Regions from separate parts of the Leucobacter denitrificans genome, predicted to be linked through region 2. Evidence: predicted binding sites of a transcription regulator. Region 2 holds the regulator's gene; each other region holds the start of a gene.

Region 1 (5,250 bases), 750 kb from region 2:
CCGCGCCGCCGATTGCGTTCACTGCGATACCGGTGAGCACGAGGGTGACAACCTCGGTGCGGCCGTCGGCGCGGCTCATCACGTACACGACGAGCGTTGCCGCGAGACCCGTGAGAAACGCGAGGACCGCGGTGGTCCACTCGCCGAACACCGTGAGGCCAAAGACAATCGAGATGCCAGCACCGACCGCAGCACCCGAAGAAATACCGATAACGCCGGGCTCAGCGAGCGGGTTGCCGAAGATCGCCTGCATCACGAGACCCGAGACCGCGAGCCCAATACCAACGAGCACCGCCATCGCGACGCGCGGGAAGCGGATCGCCCAGAGCGCCTGGTCCCCCGCGTTCACGCTCGGCAGCGGCAGCCAGTCAATTCCGATGCGATGCAGGATCGACCCGAGCACCTCCTGCGGTGGGATCGCGAGTTGGCCGGTGCCAGCCGAGACGAGCACGCCGAACACGAGCAGCACCGAGAGTACGACGTAGAGCAGCGGGACGCGACGTCCGTGACGCTTGTGCACGGTGCGATCGGGGCTGTTCATGCGCGCGCGGTGATCCTTACATTGAAGTTCTGTGCGGCGCGAAAAAGCGCCCGACCAAACGTGTTGACTGAGAAAATTCTCACTTCATCATATCTTTCAAAGGTTAAGCTTACTCCGGCACCTTTTGGAGGAACTTGATGCTTCACTCACACGCCCGTCGGGCGTCTCGCTCATCGCGCGCCCGCGCTGGCACTGCTCTCGCACTCGGTCTCGCGATCGCTTTGACCGGTTGCCAGACCGCAGGCCCAGCAGAGACGAGCGCGTCGAGCACAACGGTGGAGCTACCTCCGCTCGATTCAGTCACTCCTGTCGACAATCCGAGAACGTACGAGGGCGCCACAACCGCCCTCGTTGGTTCCCCGAGCATCGAGCCGCTCAAGGAAACCCCCGAGGCTGTGCTCCCCACGACCGTGATGTCGAAAGATCGCGCGGGTGATGTCGAGGTCGAGATCACCGACACGTCACGCGTGCTCGCTATCTCGCTGACCGGCACGCTCAGCGACATTATTTACACGCTCGGGCTCAGCGATCAACTGGTGGGTCGCGACGCGACCACTGAGTTCCCCGGCGTCGAAGATCTGCCGCTCGTCGTGCGCTCTGGTCACGATATTGAGGCCGAATCGGTCCTGGGCCTTGAGCCGACGCTCATTCTCACCGACCTGAGCATCGGTGGCATCGACTTCGTGAACACGATGCGTAACGCCGGTATCCCTGTTGTCGTGATCGATCGCTCGGTCGATCCCGAGACCAGCGCTGAAGCAATTCAGCAGGTTTCTGCCGCACTCGGTGTTGCCTCGGCAGCCGATCAGCTCAATGCATCGGTCGAAGCAGCGATCGCAGCAAAAGAAGCCGAGGTCGCGCGCCTCATTCCCACTGACGAAAGCAAGGTCCCCCGCGTCGCTTTCCTCTATGTTCGCGGTGGATCGGGAATTTTCTACCTCTTCGGTGAGGGCAGCAGCGTCGACTCACTCTTTGATTCGCTGGGCGTGGTCGACGTGGCTGAAGAAGTCGGATGGGTCGGTCAGCGGCCAATGACCGACGAGGCACTCATAGATATGAACCCCGACATCATCATTGTGATGACGAAGGGACTCGACAGCACCAACGGTGTCGATGGGCTGCTCGAGGCACAACCGAGCATCGCACTCACGGCTGCAGGTGAGCATCGACGCATTATCGACATCGACGATGCGAAGATTTTTGCGAGCGGCCCACGCATCCCCGATGTGATCGACGCTCTGGCGCGCGCGATCTATGCTCCTGATTCGCTCGGGTAAGTCGGGCGGATCGACCAGCCCAGTGTCCTGAAGATTGTTTGCAGCCGGTCGGGTTATTCTAGGTCGGTAGGCTGTGGCACGATCCACACCGAATTGAAGTTTGATACCACCGGAGGACACGGGTGACACAGCAGCATGAGGCAGCGCGGAGCGAGCGAACTCGCGGCACTGCGACTCAGAGCTACCCGACTGACCGATTCGACGATATTCCCCGTTCGAGTCGCGTTGGGGCCCACCGCGTTACGGCGCAGCCCAAGGTGTTTTGGCTGTATGTGTTCATCACCCTTGCTGGCGCAGCGCTGCTCACCGCCGCTGGCATCATTGGCGTGAACATCGCGAACACCACGGGCAGCCTGCCTCCGCTGCCTTCTGAGACGCAAAAGCCCACCGAGGAGGCACCGAAAGTGTCTGCTGAACTCGATCCAGAGGCGACGGTCGTTTTGCTCGATGGAACGTCGGCAGACGGTGAGCTCGCGCTGCGGCTCGCACCAATCATCACCGAGCAGCAGCTCGGCGCCATTCTGGCAGCTGCTCCCGCAGCGAGTTCCGATGTCACGATCTCAGCGGTCTTCTTTGCGGATCCCGCTGACGAGTCAGCGGCACTGGGTCTTGCAAGCGAGCTCGGCGGAATCTCCACCTACCCCTCAACCGACTACACCGAATACGGGGCCAGACTCGTCGTTCTGCTCGGCACCGATTATGCGGGCCCCGGCAAAGACGAAGGATAACTCGGACTAACTTCGGTGCGTTCGCTTTAGGCGAGCACCTCTTCTTGCACTCACAGCAGGAGAGTGCCAAAATTGTGGTTAGCAGTCGGATCGACTGAGTGCTAAATCCGCGCGTGGATGCCGGCTGGTTCCACCGCAGCTCCGAACACGTCCAGGAGGGCGAAATTACATGGCAAAGATGATTGCTTTTGACGAAGAGGCACGTCGTGGCCTCGAGCGTGGTCTCAACATTCTCGCTGACACCGTCAAGGTGACGCTCGGCCCACGCGGCCGCAACGTTGTTCTCGAGAAGAAGTGGGGCGCTCCCACGATCACCAACGATGGTGTGTCCATCGCTAAGGAGATCGAGCTCGACGACCCGTACGAGAAGATCGGCGCTGAGCTCGTCAAGGAGGTTGCAAAGAAGACCGACGACGTAGCAGGCGACGGCACCACCACCGCTACCGTACTCGCACAGGCACTCGTGCGCGAGGGCCTCCGCAACGTTGCTGCGGGCAGCGACCCCATCTCCCTGAAGAAGGGCATCGAGAAGGCTGTGGCAGCAGTTATCACCGAGCTGCACGCTAACTCGAAGGAGATCGAGACCACCGCTGAGATCGCAGCAACCGCTTCGATTTCGGCAGCTGACGAGCAGATTGGTGCCCTCATTGCAGAGGCAATCGACAAGGTCGGCAAGGAAGGCGTTGTCACCGTTGAGGAGTCGAACACCTTCGGCACCGAGCTCGAGCTCACCGAGGGCATGCGCTTCGACAAGGGCTACCTCTCGGCATACTTCGTCACCGACGCAGACCGCCAGGAAGTCGTGTTCGAGGAGCCATACATCCTCGTTGTGAACAGCAAGGTCTCGAACATCAAGGATCTGCTCCCAGTTGTCGATCCCGTAATCCAGTCGGGCAAGCAGCTCCTCATCATTGCTGAAGACGTTGAGGGCGAAGCACTCGCTACCCTCGTGCTCAACAAGATCCGTGGCATCTTCAAGTCGGCTGCCGTCAAGGCTCCAGGCTTCGGCGATCGCCGCAAGGCAATGCTCCAGGACATCGCGATCCTCACCGGCGGCCAGGTCATCTCCGAAGAGGTTGGCCTCAAGCTCGAGAACGCAACCCTCGACATGCTCGGCACCGCACGCAAGGTCATCATCACCAAGGATGAGACGACCATCATCCAGGGTGGCGGCGAAGAAGAGGCGATCCAGGGTCGCGTTCAGCAGATCCGCCGCGAGATCGACAACACCGACAGCGACTACGACCGTGAGAAGCTCCAGGAGCGCCTCGCGAAGCTCGCTGGTGGCGTTGCAGTGATCAAGGCTGGCGCTGCGACCGAGGTTGAACTCAAGGAGCGCAAGCACCGCATCGAAGACGCAGTGCGTAACGCAAAGGCTGCAGTTGAAGAGGGCATCGTCCCCGGCGGTGGCGTTGCACTCATTCAGGCAGGCGCTAAGGCATTCGAGTCGCTTTCGCTCGAGGGTGACGAGGCAACCGGCGCGAACATCGTGCGCGTTGCTATCGAGGCTCCGCTCAAGCAGATCGCAATGAACGCTGGCCTTGAGCCAGGCGTTGTTGCTCACAAGGTTTCTGAGCTTCCTATCGGCCAGGGCCTCAATGCTGCAACCGGCGAGTACGTCGACATGCTTGCTGCAGGCATCAATGACCCGGTGAAGGTGACCCGCTCGGCACTGCAGAACGCAGCTTCGATCGCTGGCCTCTTCCTCACCACCGAGGCAGTTGTCGCAGACAAGCCAGAGCCAGCACCGGCTATGCCAGCTGACCCAGGCGCAGGCATGGACTTCTAAGTCCCACTGATTGCAAATGGCGGGGTCGCACCGAAAGGTGCGGCCCCGCCTTGCGTTTTGTGGCACCGCGAACCAGACCGACCAAGGGCGGAAAAGGTACTTCGATCCACACATAGCGATCTCATCGATTTTCGACAACCGCGCCTGAATGAGCACTAAAACCCCTGATTACTGCGATGCTAAGCGCCAAGGAGGTCCCGCATGAAGGAATATTCGTTTGTCAGCATTGCCGTGCAGCGTCGCCGAGAGGGATCGCTGCTCGCCAAGGATTATCAGCAGGTGGTTCGCGAACGGGCAGGAGACGGATGGGAGTTCGTACAGGCCGTTTCGTTCGAGAATCACGCCGAACCACGTATCGATCTGGTGTTTTCGCGAAAGGTGAAGAAATGAAACGTCCGCTCCGCATACTCCAAGCATTCACTGTGTTCATCGCTGGCCTATTCGGCCTCTTCGTCTTCATGGGCAATCTCATGGATTACGACTCTAACTACCAATTCGTCAAGCACGTGCTCTCCATGGACACGACGTTCGAGGGCAACGCGCTCATGTGGCGTGCGCTCACGGCACCGTGGATCTGGACGGTCGGATACATCGGCATCATCATCGCCGAGGGCATCTTCGCGCTACTCGGACTCGTCGGCGGCGTGAAGCTCTACCTCGCCCGCAACGCTGGCGTCGCTGTATATGATCGCGCGCGTTCGTGGGGCTACGCTTCGTACGGCGTTGGCCTGCTCATCTGGTTCGTCGGATTCATCGTGATCGGGTCCGAATGGTTCGCGATGTGGCAGTCGAGCAGTTGGAACGGCAAGGACACGGCAATGCCGCTCGCAATCCTGTGGGCCGCTTTCGCCGCGCTGCTCGCGATGAATGAGGCTCCGCGGGAGTCCCACGCGGCTACAGCACAGGAGTAATGTC
Region 2 (5,250 bases):
CTACCTACCAGCGACCAAGCTGGGTATTGAGTACGGCAAGTGCTGCGGGACCGGCCGAGGACGTGCGCAGCACAGTTTCACCGAGCAGAAGTGTGTGTGCACCGGCCTCCGCGAGTTTCTCGAGCTCTCGGTCGCTGAGACCGCCCTCTGGCCCAACGACCAGGTAGATATCTTGTTCCAGATGCAGTTCGCGGGCCCACTCGCTCAATCGGCGCTCACCGCGCGGGTGGAGGACGAGGAGGTGAGCATGTTGTGCCAGCAAGCAGAGCTCATCAAGCGTGGTGAGTTCACGAACCTCTGGGATCCACCCTCGCATTGATTGTTTGGATGCTTCACGGGCAATTCGAGACCACTTCGCCACTCCTTTGGCCGCCTTCTCGCCTTCCCAGCGAGATACCGAGCGATCTGATTGCCAGGGAATGACGCCATCGACACCGAATTCGGTTGCTTGCTCTATTGCGCGATCGTCGCGGTCACCCTTCGCGAGAGCTTGCACGAGATACACACCCGGAGTGGGTTTCGTTGTATTTCTCACTGCCTCAACGCGCACCGTGAACCGGTCGCGATCGATCTGGCTCACGCCGCCAGTGACCATCAGCCCATGACCATTGCCAATGAGCGTCTGCTCCCCCACTCGCAGCCGACTCACGCGAACAGCGTGTCGACCTTCATCTCCGGTGACGGTGATCTCGTCGCCCACAGCGGCCCCGACGAGCGACTCATCGAGGTACATATTTGCCATTGGCTATCCGAAGAAACGATCACGGAGCTTGCCGAAGAAGCTCTGCTTGAATTCACCGAAGTGAGGCGCGTCATCTGAGCGAAGCTGTGCCAGTTGCTCAATGAGCGCGCGCTCCTTGCCAGAGAGCTTGGTAGGTGTGACTACCTGCATCGCGATTTTCAGGTCGCCTCGGGTGTTCGTGCGAAGCCCCTGAATGCCGCGGCCTTTGATCGAAATGAGGTCGCCCGGCTGTGTGCCTGCCGGAATCTCAACGGAAACCTTGCCGTCGAGCGAATCAAGCTCGACTTCGGTACCGAGTATCGCATCGGTCATCGATACCTTAATTGTGCTGAGGAGGTCATTACCGTCTCTACTGAAGGTGTCATCGTGCTCAACGCGGAACTCAATGAACAGGTCGCCATTGGGCCCACCAAACGGCCCAACTTCGCCGCCTCCGCGCATCTGCATGCGGGTACCGGTATCGATGCCCGAAGGAATATCCACCTTCAGGCTGCGCCGCTCACGCACACGACCCTTGCCCGCGCACTGCGTGCAAGGAGTCTCGATGACCGAGCCGTAGCCTTGGCAGCTGCCGCACGGGTGCATCGTAACGACATTGCCGAACAGCGAGCGAACCTCCCGCTGCACCTGACCCTGGCCACGGCACACGTCACAGTTCACGGGGTGCGTGCCGGGCTGGCAGCCGCTCCCCTCGCAAGTACCGCACAGAACCGCAGTATTGATGGAGACCTCGCGCTGCACTCCGAAGACCACTTCTTCGAGCTTCACATCCACTCGGATGAGAGCGTCTTCGCCACGCTCGTGCCGCGACCTTGGTCCCCGTGATGCGCCACCGAAGCCGCCACCACCAAAGAATGTCTCGAAGATGTCGCCGAAGCCACCCATGCCGCCGGCTTGCCCGCCGCCCATGTCATAGCGCTGCCGCTGTTCTGGGTCGCTAAGCACATCGTAGGCATGCGTCACGTCTTTGAATCGCTCTGCGGCCTCTTCGCTCGGGTTCACATCTGGGTGCAGTTGCCTCGCGAGCTTGCGATACGACTTCTTGATCTCTTCGAGGCTCGCTTCGCGTGAAACGCCGAGCGTCTCGTAGTGATCTGCCACGGTGGTACTCCTAGGTATTTCAGTAAATTTCAGTGGGTTGTGGATCGAAACACCGGTCTTAACCAGTCTCGCCCAAAAGTTTGCTGAGGTATCTCGCAACTGCGCGGACAGTTGAGATATTCCCTGCGTAGTCCATTCGGAGCGGACCGATCACGCCGACGCGTGACGAACCCTGCTCTTCATAGTTTGTCGCGAGAATTGAGGTGCTCGAAAGCCCATACGCCTCATTCTCACGGCCAATAGATGCCGCGATCTCACGTTCGTCTTGAACGAGCTCGTCAAACAGTTTGAGAAGGGTAACCTGCTCTTCAATTGCCGCAAGCACCGCGGGCAGAGAGCCCGTGAATTCGCCCGGTCTCGTGAGATTTGCAGCGCCAGCTACAGCCATGCGGTCACTGCGGTTAGCCCGCAACTGGCCCGTCACTACCTCTAGAACACTCAAAATCAGACTGGTGTCTTCGGCAGACGCCCATGAATCCAGGCTTTCAGCGAGGTCTGCAATTGCTCGATCCGCACTGTCAATATCGAGCCCAATTACAGCACCAGCGATTCTGTCACGAAGACCACTGACCCACGCCTCTGTAACCCGCGCGGCAGGGAGCGTCGCGGCCTGCTGTTCGACCACCCCATTGCCAAGAATCAAGACAGAAAGCACCCTATTTTCACCGAGAGTGACGAGATCTATGTGTCGAACCGCTGTGCCACGCAATGAGGGGTACTGCACCACAGCGACCTGATTGGTGAGCTGAGACAGCAAGCGAACTGTTCTGGCCATCACATCGTCAAGATCGCTGGATTCGCCGAGGAACCGCTCGATCGCGGTGCGTTGCGCAGAAGAAAGCGGGCGCAGGCGCGCAAGAGTGTCGACGTAGAGCCGGTATCCCTTATCGGTGGGCACGCGGCCCGACGAAGTATGGGTCTGCGCGATCAGGTCGTCTTCTTCGAGCAATGCCATATCGTTGCGGATCGTAGCCGCTGAGACACCAAAACTGTGTCGCTCGACAATCGACTTAGAGCCGACCGGCTCATTCGAGGCGACAAAGTCACTCACAATCGCATGGAGCACCGCGAGACTGCGCTCCGAAACCATCACGCACCTCCCGATTGGCACTCGAACACAATGAGTGCCAGTCTAACGCAGGATTCTGTTGATTACCGTGTCGGCGAGTAGCCTGCCGCGAAGCGTGGGCACGATACGCGGTGTGGATCCGCTGCTCCCCAGCGCGGCACGCCCATCAATGAGGCCGTCAGCGATCAATGAGGGTACCGCCTCGCGTTCGGTATCATCGAGCACCTCAATTGCTAGCCCGTCAACAATACGAGTCTCAAGCAGCACTCGTTCACTGTGCTGTGCGTACTCGCTGAGCTCCTCTCGGGCATGCGCCGGAGACACGCCCGCGGCGATCCGCTCAGAGTACGCACGAGGATGCTTTACATTCCACCAGCGAAGCCCCCAATGTGGCTGTGCGCGCCGGGGCCCGCACCCCACCAATCCTCGCCGGTCCAATACGCCAAGTTGTGCCGAGACCTCGTCGACAGCGACCGAGACCAATTGCTAATCTCGTACCACTCAAACCCAGCAGCACCGAACTTACGGTCTGCGAGCTCATACATCTCTGCGTGTAGATCGTCGTCTGGCTCCGCGATCTCACCGCGGCGTATCTGAGCCGCGAGCTTCGTGCCACTTTCGACAATGAGCGCGTACGCAGAAATATGGTCCGGCTCGCACGCCAGCGCGGCGTCGATCGATTGTTCCCAGTCGGCGAGCGATTCCCCCGGCGTACCGTAAATGAGGTCGAGGCTCACCTGGAGGCCAACATTTCGCGCCCACTCGACGACGAGTGGAACCCGTTCGGGAGTGTGCGTTCGATCGAGCACGCGAAGCACGTGAGGAACAGCCGACTGCATTCCAAAACTCACTCGAGTAAACCCTGCATCGGCGAGTGTGCGCAGGTACTCCTCGTCAACTGAGTCTGGATTCGCCTCGGTTGTTACCTCAGCGTCATTCTCAAGCCCCCACTCTTCTTTGATCCGGCCCAAAATAAAGCTCAAATCGGTAGCTGGCAGAAGTGTAGGGGTACCTCCCCCAAAGAACACGGTTGAGACTTTGCGCTCGGGGAGGCCGACTTCACGCATCGTCTTTGCCCCGAAACTCAGTTCCGCTGCCGCTTCCCTGGCGTACCCTGCCTGGCTCGCACCGCCGCCCAGTTCGCTCGCGGTGTAGGTGTTGAAGTCGCAGTAGCCACAGCGCACGCGACAGTATGGGACGTGCACGTATACGCCGAACCCCCGTTGGCCTGCCCCAGAAACCACGCTCAAGGGCAGAGCGCCATCTGCCGGAGCAGGGTCCCCTTCAGGAAGTGCGCTTGGCACGTCTACGCGCTCGGCTGGTCGTCTGCGGACTGGTCATTCTCGTCCGGCTCATCCGCTGGTTTCGCGACACCGTTACGAAGAGCGGCACCCGGAGCGAGCGCCTGAAGGAACGCCTGTGCCTGGGCAACGGCCTCTTTAACGTGGGCACGCTGCTTTAGCCCAGCAGTGATTCCGGTACTGCTCTGAAATGTAAACCCTCTAGCGACTGCCCATACTGTGCTGTCTTCACGGATCTCAACGGTGAGCTGCTGCTCCCCGTATCCCGCGACTTCGTCGCGATCGCCCCAAGCAAACCCGAGTCTATTGGACTCATTTACGGTGGTAACCACCAGAATCCGGCGAGGGTCCTTGCTCCCAACCACGAATGAGGCAGTGGTGCCAGCAAGCAAATATGCCTCACCCTCTGGAGTGAAAAGCTCTTCGCGCGCCGCGCCAAGCTCTGGCGTTCCAGTCTCAGTGAAGTGCACACCCGGGTACTCACTCGGTTCACCCGGATCGATATCGACTACCTCGACGCCAGCAACTCGTTGAGCACCCCAGGTCATAAGCAGGTTCGCGGCGGTGAGAAATCGTTCGGTGCCACTGCCGAGCTGCAGCGTCTCTTCATACGGTGTGCTCTCCGCAGGCGGAAATCTCAGCAGGTCGGGCGCAGAAGATGCACCGATTGCAGCGTAGGCAACGGGCATGCTGGAGTAATTGGACCGACGTGGCCCGGGGGTCTCAGCACTCATTTCTTCGACGCTTCCTTCCCTTCAACATCTCCCGAAAGCGCAGCGATAAAGGCTTCCTGTGGCACCTCGACGCGGCCAACCATCTTCATGCGCTTCTTGCCCTCTTTTTGCTTTTCAAGGAGCTTACGCTTACGACTGATGTCACCGCCATAGCATTTTGCGAGCACATCCTTACGAATCGCTCGAATCGTTTCGCGAGCAATCACACGCGCACCAATTGCGGCCTGGATCGGCACCTCGAACTGCTGGCGAGGAATGAGCTTTCGCAGTCGTTCGGTCATCATTGTGCCGTAGTGATATGCA
Region 3 (5,250 bases), 530 kb from region 2:
CCGCCGCTGTCGCTCTGTACGGACAATGGCGCGATGATCGCTTCGCTCGGCGCGCAGCTCGTGATGAGCGGACATTCGCCCTCATCGCTTGGGTTTAGTGCCGACTCGACACTCCCGGTTACCGACATTCAGTTGCCCTAAGGCGTGCAGGTACAGGTATCGTTATTTTCGGGGGGAACCACGTACGCTACTCACGAACCTGTAAGGAACGATATGTCCGACAACACGCCGAACAACGAACCAGTGCCTAACTCAGGGGCATCAGCAGGTGACGTTCCATCGGCACCGCCAGTGCCACCGGCACCCCCAACCGCCCCGCCTGCGGCGCCAACTGAGCCGCCTGCGGCACCGACTGCACCGCCCGCAGCGCCGCAAGAACCTGCATACCAGGCACAGGCGCCGGGGGCACCATACGCAGCACCCGCACCAAACTACGCGGCCCCTGCTCCTGGCTATAGCGCGCCAGCAACTGTGCCGGGCAAGACGCTCGGCATCGTCGGGCTCATTGTCTCGATCATCTTCCCAATCTCGCTCATCGGCCTGATCCTCAGCATCGTCGCGCTCGTGCAGTCGAAGAAGGCTGGCGCGGGCAACGTTCCTGCGATCATTGGTATCGTCATCGGCCTGATCGGTGTCATCGTTGGCATTGTGATCATGGTGTCGATCTTCAGCCTCGCAGGTGCGACCACTGACGCACTTGAAGCATGCCTTGCTGGGGCTGAGTCGGCTGAGCTTCTCGGCCAGACCCTGCCTTGCTCGCAGATCATGTCGGGTAGCTACTAGGCACTCAGCACCGTTCGGCGAGCAACGCCAAGTGCTTGCTCGCCGAACGGGTGAGAATCAGTGTTGCTGAATTCTCGCCTTTGAGGCGCAAGCGCGTTCGAAGCGCGGCTGGATCAACATCCACGCCGCGCTTCTTTATTTCGAGCTTGCCTATGCTGCGCGCCTGTAGTGCTCGCTTCAAGTCTTTCTCACGAAACGGCAATTCTTCGACTATGCGAAAGGCCTGCGCAAACGGGGTTGTTTGCAACGTTTCTGAGGTGAGGTACGCGATGTGCTCGTGCAGCATGCCCGCATGAAGGTCGCGGGCGAGCTTGCCGATGAGACGAGAGCGGATCACAGCACCGTCGGGCTCATACAGGTAGGTGCCGAGTTCCTGCGCAGGCGCGTCTTCTGAGTCGGACTCACTGGTGAGTTCTGAAACCGATTTCGGGCCCGTTGACTTACTTCCAGAATGTATGACGGTTGCGACGCGGCGAATGCCTGGCCGTGCCGCTTCACCAAACCAGAGGCTCATTTCTACGAGAGCGCCGTCTATCGACACCCACTGTGCCTCTGCGTCTTCGGGAATGAGTTCCCGTTCGAATCCCGGCCCAAGTTTGACCCCACCAGAGCGCGCGGCACGCGCCGCACCGAAAGTGAAATCGAGCGAAGGAGCGTAGTCGGCTGAGGACACCCGCTTTGTGTTGCGGTGACCCGAAGTGCGGCGCGCTGGGTCGAGAAATACTGCGTCGGCATCGCCCGCACCTACTTCGGTAGCATCGCCCAGGAGTACATCGAACTTTGCTGACTCGAGAGCTGAAGCCTGCACAGCAAGGTTGTGTCGCGCAAATTCTGCGGTGAGTGCATCGATCTCGACTGCGCGCACGCGCATGCCTGCCCGGAGAAATGCGAGAGACTCAGCCCCGAGCCCACACCCCAGGTCTGCGACTGAGGCTGCACCAGCAGTAGCGAATCTCGTTGCATGAAGCTCTGCCACCGCAAGTCTCGAGGCCTGTTCAAGCCCTGCGGGGGTGAATAGCATGCGGTCTGCGAGCGCGCCGAACTTCTGGCCCGCTCGCTCCCGCAAGTCTGACTGTGTCAGGGCAGCAGCAATGAGGTCATGGTCGAAAGATTCTGACCGAACCCGCTGGGCAATTGCCGAGGGGGTCTCACCCGACTGGCGAAGCGCAGAGATTTCAGCGAGTAGGCGAGCGCCGCCCGGCTGCGTCAGCTGATCCCAGCCAGGCGTTGACGCGCGTGTCACCGGCTTAGTAGTAGTAATCCGAGCCCGCGCCTGCCGCCGCACTGATGATCATGACGATGAACCCAATGTAGGTAACGAAGAAGATCAATCCGAGGGCGAACACGCAGTACCCATAAATCAGTGCGGTGAGGGCGAGTCCGCGACCTGCATCGCCAGTTCGCTTGATCTGACTGAGGCCGATGTGGCCGAAAATGATGCCCGCGAGTGGCACGATGAAAGCGAGAATCACCGCAACTAGTGAATACGTGTTGGTGTCTTTCACCGTGGTGTTTGTCGGGAGGGGCTTCTGCTCCGCGTATCCCGAGGCATAGTTCAATGGCTGCTGACCGTATGCCTGAGACGCTTGTGGTGTCTGAGGGGCATACTGCTGCTGCGGGTATTCGGGAGGGGTGGTGGTCATGGGGTCTCCTCGCAAGAAAAAGGGTGTGGTTTCAAGCATAGTCAGGGGTGTAAACGCATCTGCCGCGGGTCACGCGCGGTTGCTGTGTTCGCTGTGCGCGATCCACACCCCAATGAGTTGGCACTCACCTTGCAAGAGTGCCAATGGGGGCCATAGAATCTCGTACAGAGGCACCCGTCTGGGTGAGAAACCATTAGCTTTGGAAAGAGGTCAACCGTGTCGGTCGCCATCAAGCCGCTCGAGGATCGTATCGTTATCCAGCAGGTCGAGGCAGAGCAGACAACTGCTTCTGGACTCGTTATTCCTGACAGTGCAAAGGAAAAGCCCCAGGAGGGCAAGGTTGTTGCAGTAGGGCCCGGCCGCGTGTCGGACAGCGGTACCCGCATTCCCGTTGACGTGAACGTCGGCGACACCGTTATCTACTCGAAGTTCGGCGGCACCGAGGTGAAGACCGGTGGCGAAGAGTACCTCGTGCTCTCGAGCCGCGATATTCTCGCAGTCATCGAGCGCTAAGCAGCTCACTCACATCGGGGCCTGCACCAGTTATGGTGCGGGCCCCGATGTATTTTGTGGGTGCTTCGGAGCCATAGGATGATCTCATGGGGAAGACGCGATCTGGACTGGGATACGGGTTCGGAGCATACTTTCTCTGGGGTGCGTTTCCGCTCTACTTCACGCTCGTAGCGGCGGTCAATCCGTTCGAGATTGTTTCGTGGCGTGTCGTCACGGCTCTGATTGTCTGCCTGCTGATTGTGACGATCACTCGAAGATGGTCGTTCGTCGTCGCGATCCTTAAGAATCCGAAATTGCTTGCGGCATTCGCGCTTGCATCTCTGCTGCTGTACAGCAATTGGCAGATTTTCGTCATCGGTGTTGTTTCAGGCAACATTCTTGAGACGTCGCTCGGGTATTTCATCAATCCACTGTTCACGGTCTTATTTGGTGTGATTTTTTGGCGTGAGAAACTCAATGTATTGCAGTGGATCGCAGTGTGCATTGCGGGCGCGGGAGTACTGTACTCGACGATTTCGTACGGCCAGGTACCGTGGATCGCGCTGGGCCTCGCGGTGTCGTTCGGCCTTTACGGAGTGGTGCACCAGCGGATTCCCAATGTCGATGGTGTCACAGGTCTCACCGTAGAAACGTTCGTCGTTCTTCCTTTGAGCCTCGTCCAAGCAGTCATCGTCGCGTCGATGGTAGGGATCACTGGTCTTTCTCATGGCGCAGGCGTGACTGTGCTCGTGCTACTCAGCGGACTCCTGACCGCTGCCCCGCTCATTTTGTTCGGTGAGGCTGCGCGTCGACTTCCCCTGACGTACCTTGGTTTTCTGCAGTTCATGACACCGGTGTTTGGGTTCTTGTTTGGCTATTTCATCATGCACGAGACACTGAGCCCCGGGCAGTGGGTTGGGTTCATCGCGGTGTGGATCGCGCTCGTCGTGCTCATCGCTGACATGTTGCGCCAAACGCGAACGATACCCCGGTCCCGTATGCCCGTACAGCCGATAACCGGTCAGATCCCCTTAGACTAGTAACCCCCGTCTTCTCCCGCCACAAGCTTAAAGAGGTTGTATGGAACAGCGTGACCCCTTCGCGTTCACTGGACTCACCTACGACGATGTGCTGCTGCTTCCGGCGCATACCGACGTCATTCCGAGTGAGGCTGACACCTCAACTCAGCTCACGAGACGCATCCGCTTGGGTATTCCGCTGATCTCGGCGGCAATGGACACAGTGACTGAGACCCGCATGGCGGTTGCCATGGCGCGCCAGGGCGGCCTCGGAATTCTGCACCGCAATCTGTCGATCCAAGATCAGGCCGAGATGGTCGACCGTGTCAAGCGCTCTGAAGCGGGCATGATCACGAACCCTGTGACCACGAACGTTGACGCGACGGTCGCTGAGGTTGATGCCCTGTGTGGCGAGTACCGCGTATCTGGTCTTCCGGTCGTCGACTCCGCGGGCGTGCTCCTCGGTATCATTACAAACCGAGACATGCGTTTCATCGATGTGAAAGACCGCGCGAATGTGCGGGTTAAAGACGCGATGACGCGTATGCCGCTGATTACCGCTCCCGCTGGTATTTCACGTGAGGCGGCCGCTGACCTCTTCAAGAAACACAAGATTGAGAAGCTTCCGCTCGTCGATAACGAGGGGCGCCTCACCGGCCTCATCACGGTAAAGGACTTTGATAAGGAAGAGCAGTATCCAAATTCCACGAAGGACGAGGCGGGCCGACTGCGCGTTGGTGCGGCCGTTGGCTTCTTCGGAGACGCATGGAAGCGCGCCGGTGCGCTGCTTGAATCGGGCGTCGATGTGCTCGTTGTTGACACCGCAAACGGTGACAGCCGCGGAGTGCTCGACATCATCGCCAAGATCAAAGCCGACCCGGCTTTCGCTGGCGTCGATGTAATCGGCGGCAACGTGGCAACGTACAACGGTTCAAAAGCAATGGTCGATGCCGGTGCCGACGCGGTAAAGGTGGGCGTTGGCCCAGGCTCGATCTGCACCACTCGCGTGATTGCTGGCGTTGGTGTTCCACAGGTCACGGCAGTGTACGAGGCTGCGAAGGCGGCAACGCCAGCAGGCGTGCCGGTCATTGCTGACGGTGGGCTTCAGCACTCAGGCGACATCGCAAAGGCACTCGTAGCGGGCGCATCCTCAGTGATGATGGGGTCGCTTCTCGCGGGCACTGACGAGAGCCCCGGCGACCTTGTGTTCGTGGGCGGCAAGCAGTTCAAGAACTACCGGGGAATGGGCTCGCTGGGCGCGCTGCAAACCCGTGGAGAGCGCACGTCGTACTCGAAGGACCGCTACTTCCAGG

Evidence for each region. The regulator HrcA, encoded in region 2, represses chaperone genes, less so after heat shock. The targets are predictions, from matches to a motif close to TTNGCACTCGNNNNNNNCGAGTGCNAA.
Region 1: the regulator HrcA is predicted to act here: its motif matches at 2,625-2,651, upstream of groL (chaperonin GroEL).
Region 3: the regulator HrcA is predicted to act here: its motif matches at 2,544-2,570, upstream of groES (co-chaperone GroES).

The regions. Positions count from the first base shown of each region.
Region 1 covers NZ_CP060716.1:1,969,401-1,974,650, reverse strand. The annotation lists gene H9L06_RS09520 (FecCD family ABC transporter permease) at 1-541, opposite strand, end outside; gene H9L06_RS09515 (heme/hemin ABC transporter substrate-binding protein) at 679-1,818, shown strand; gene H9L06_RS09510 (hypothetical protein) at 1,941-2,546, shown strand; gene groL (chaperonin GroEL) at 2,716-4,335, shown strand; gene H9L06_RS09500 (DUF4177 domain-containing protein) at 4,537-4,725, shown strand; gene H9L06_RS09495 (DUF2165 family protein) at 4,722-5,246, shown strand.
Region 2 covers NZ_CP060716.1:319,175-324,424, reverse strand. The annotation lists gene H9L06_RS01575 (16S rRNA (uracil(1498)-N(3))-methyltransferase) at 5-742, opposite strand; gene dnaJ (molecular chaperone DnaJ) at 746-1,843, opposite strand; gene hrcA (heat-inducible transcriptional repressor HrcA) at 1,902-2,933, opposite strand; partial or broken gene hemW (radical SAM family heme chaperone HemW) at 2,976-4,216, opposite strand; gene H9L06_RS01555 (DUF1990 family protein) at 4,219-4,947, opposite strand; gene lepA (translation elongation factor 4) at 4,944-5,250, opposite strand, start outside.
Region 3 covers NZ_CP060716.1:847,093-852,342, reverse strand. The annotation lists gene tsaD (tRNA (adenosine(37)-N6)-threonylcarbamoyltransferase complex transferase subunit TsaD) at 1-141, shown strand, start outside; gene H9L06_RS04025 (DUF4190 domain-containing protein) at 214-783, shown strand; gene H9L06_RS04020 (THUMP-like domain-containing protein) at 788-2,026, opposite strand; gene H9L06_RS04015 (DUF4190 domain-containing protein) at 2,031-2,426, opposite strand; gene groES (co-chaperone GroES) at 2,643-2,939, shown strand; gene rarD (EamA family transporter RarD) at 3,026-3,958, shown strand; gene guaB (IMP dehydrogenase) at 3,999-5,250, shown strand, end outside.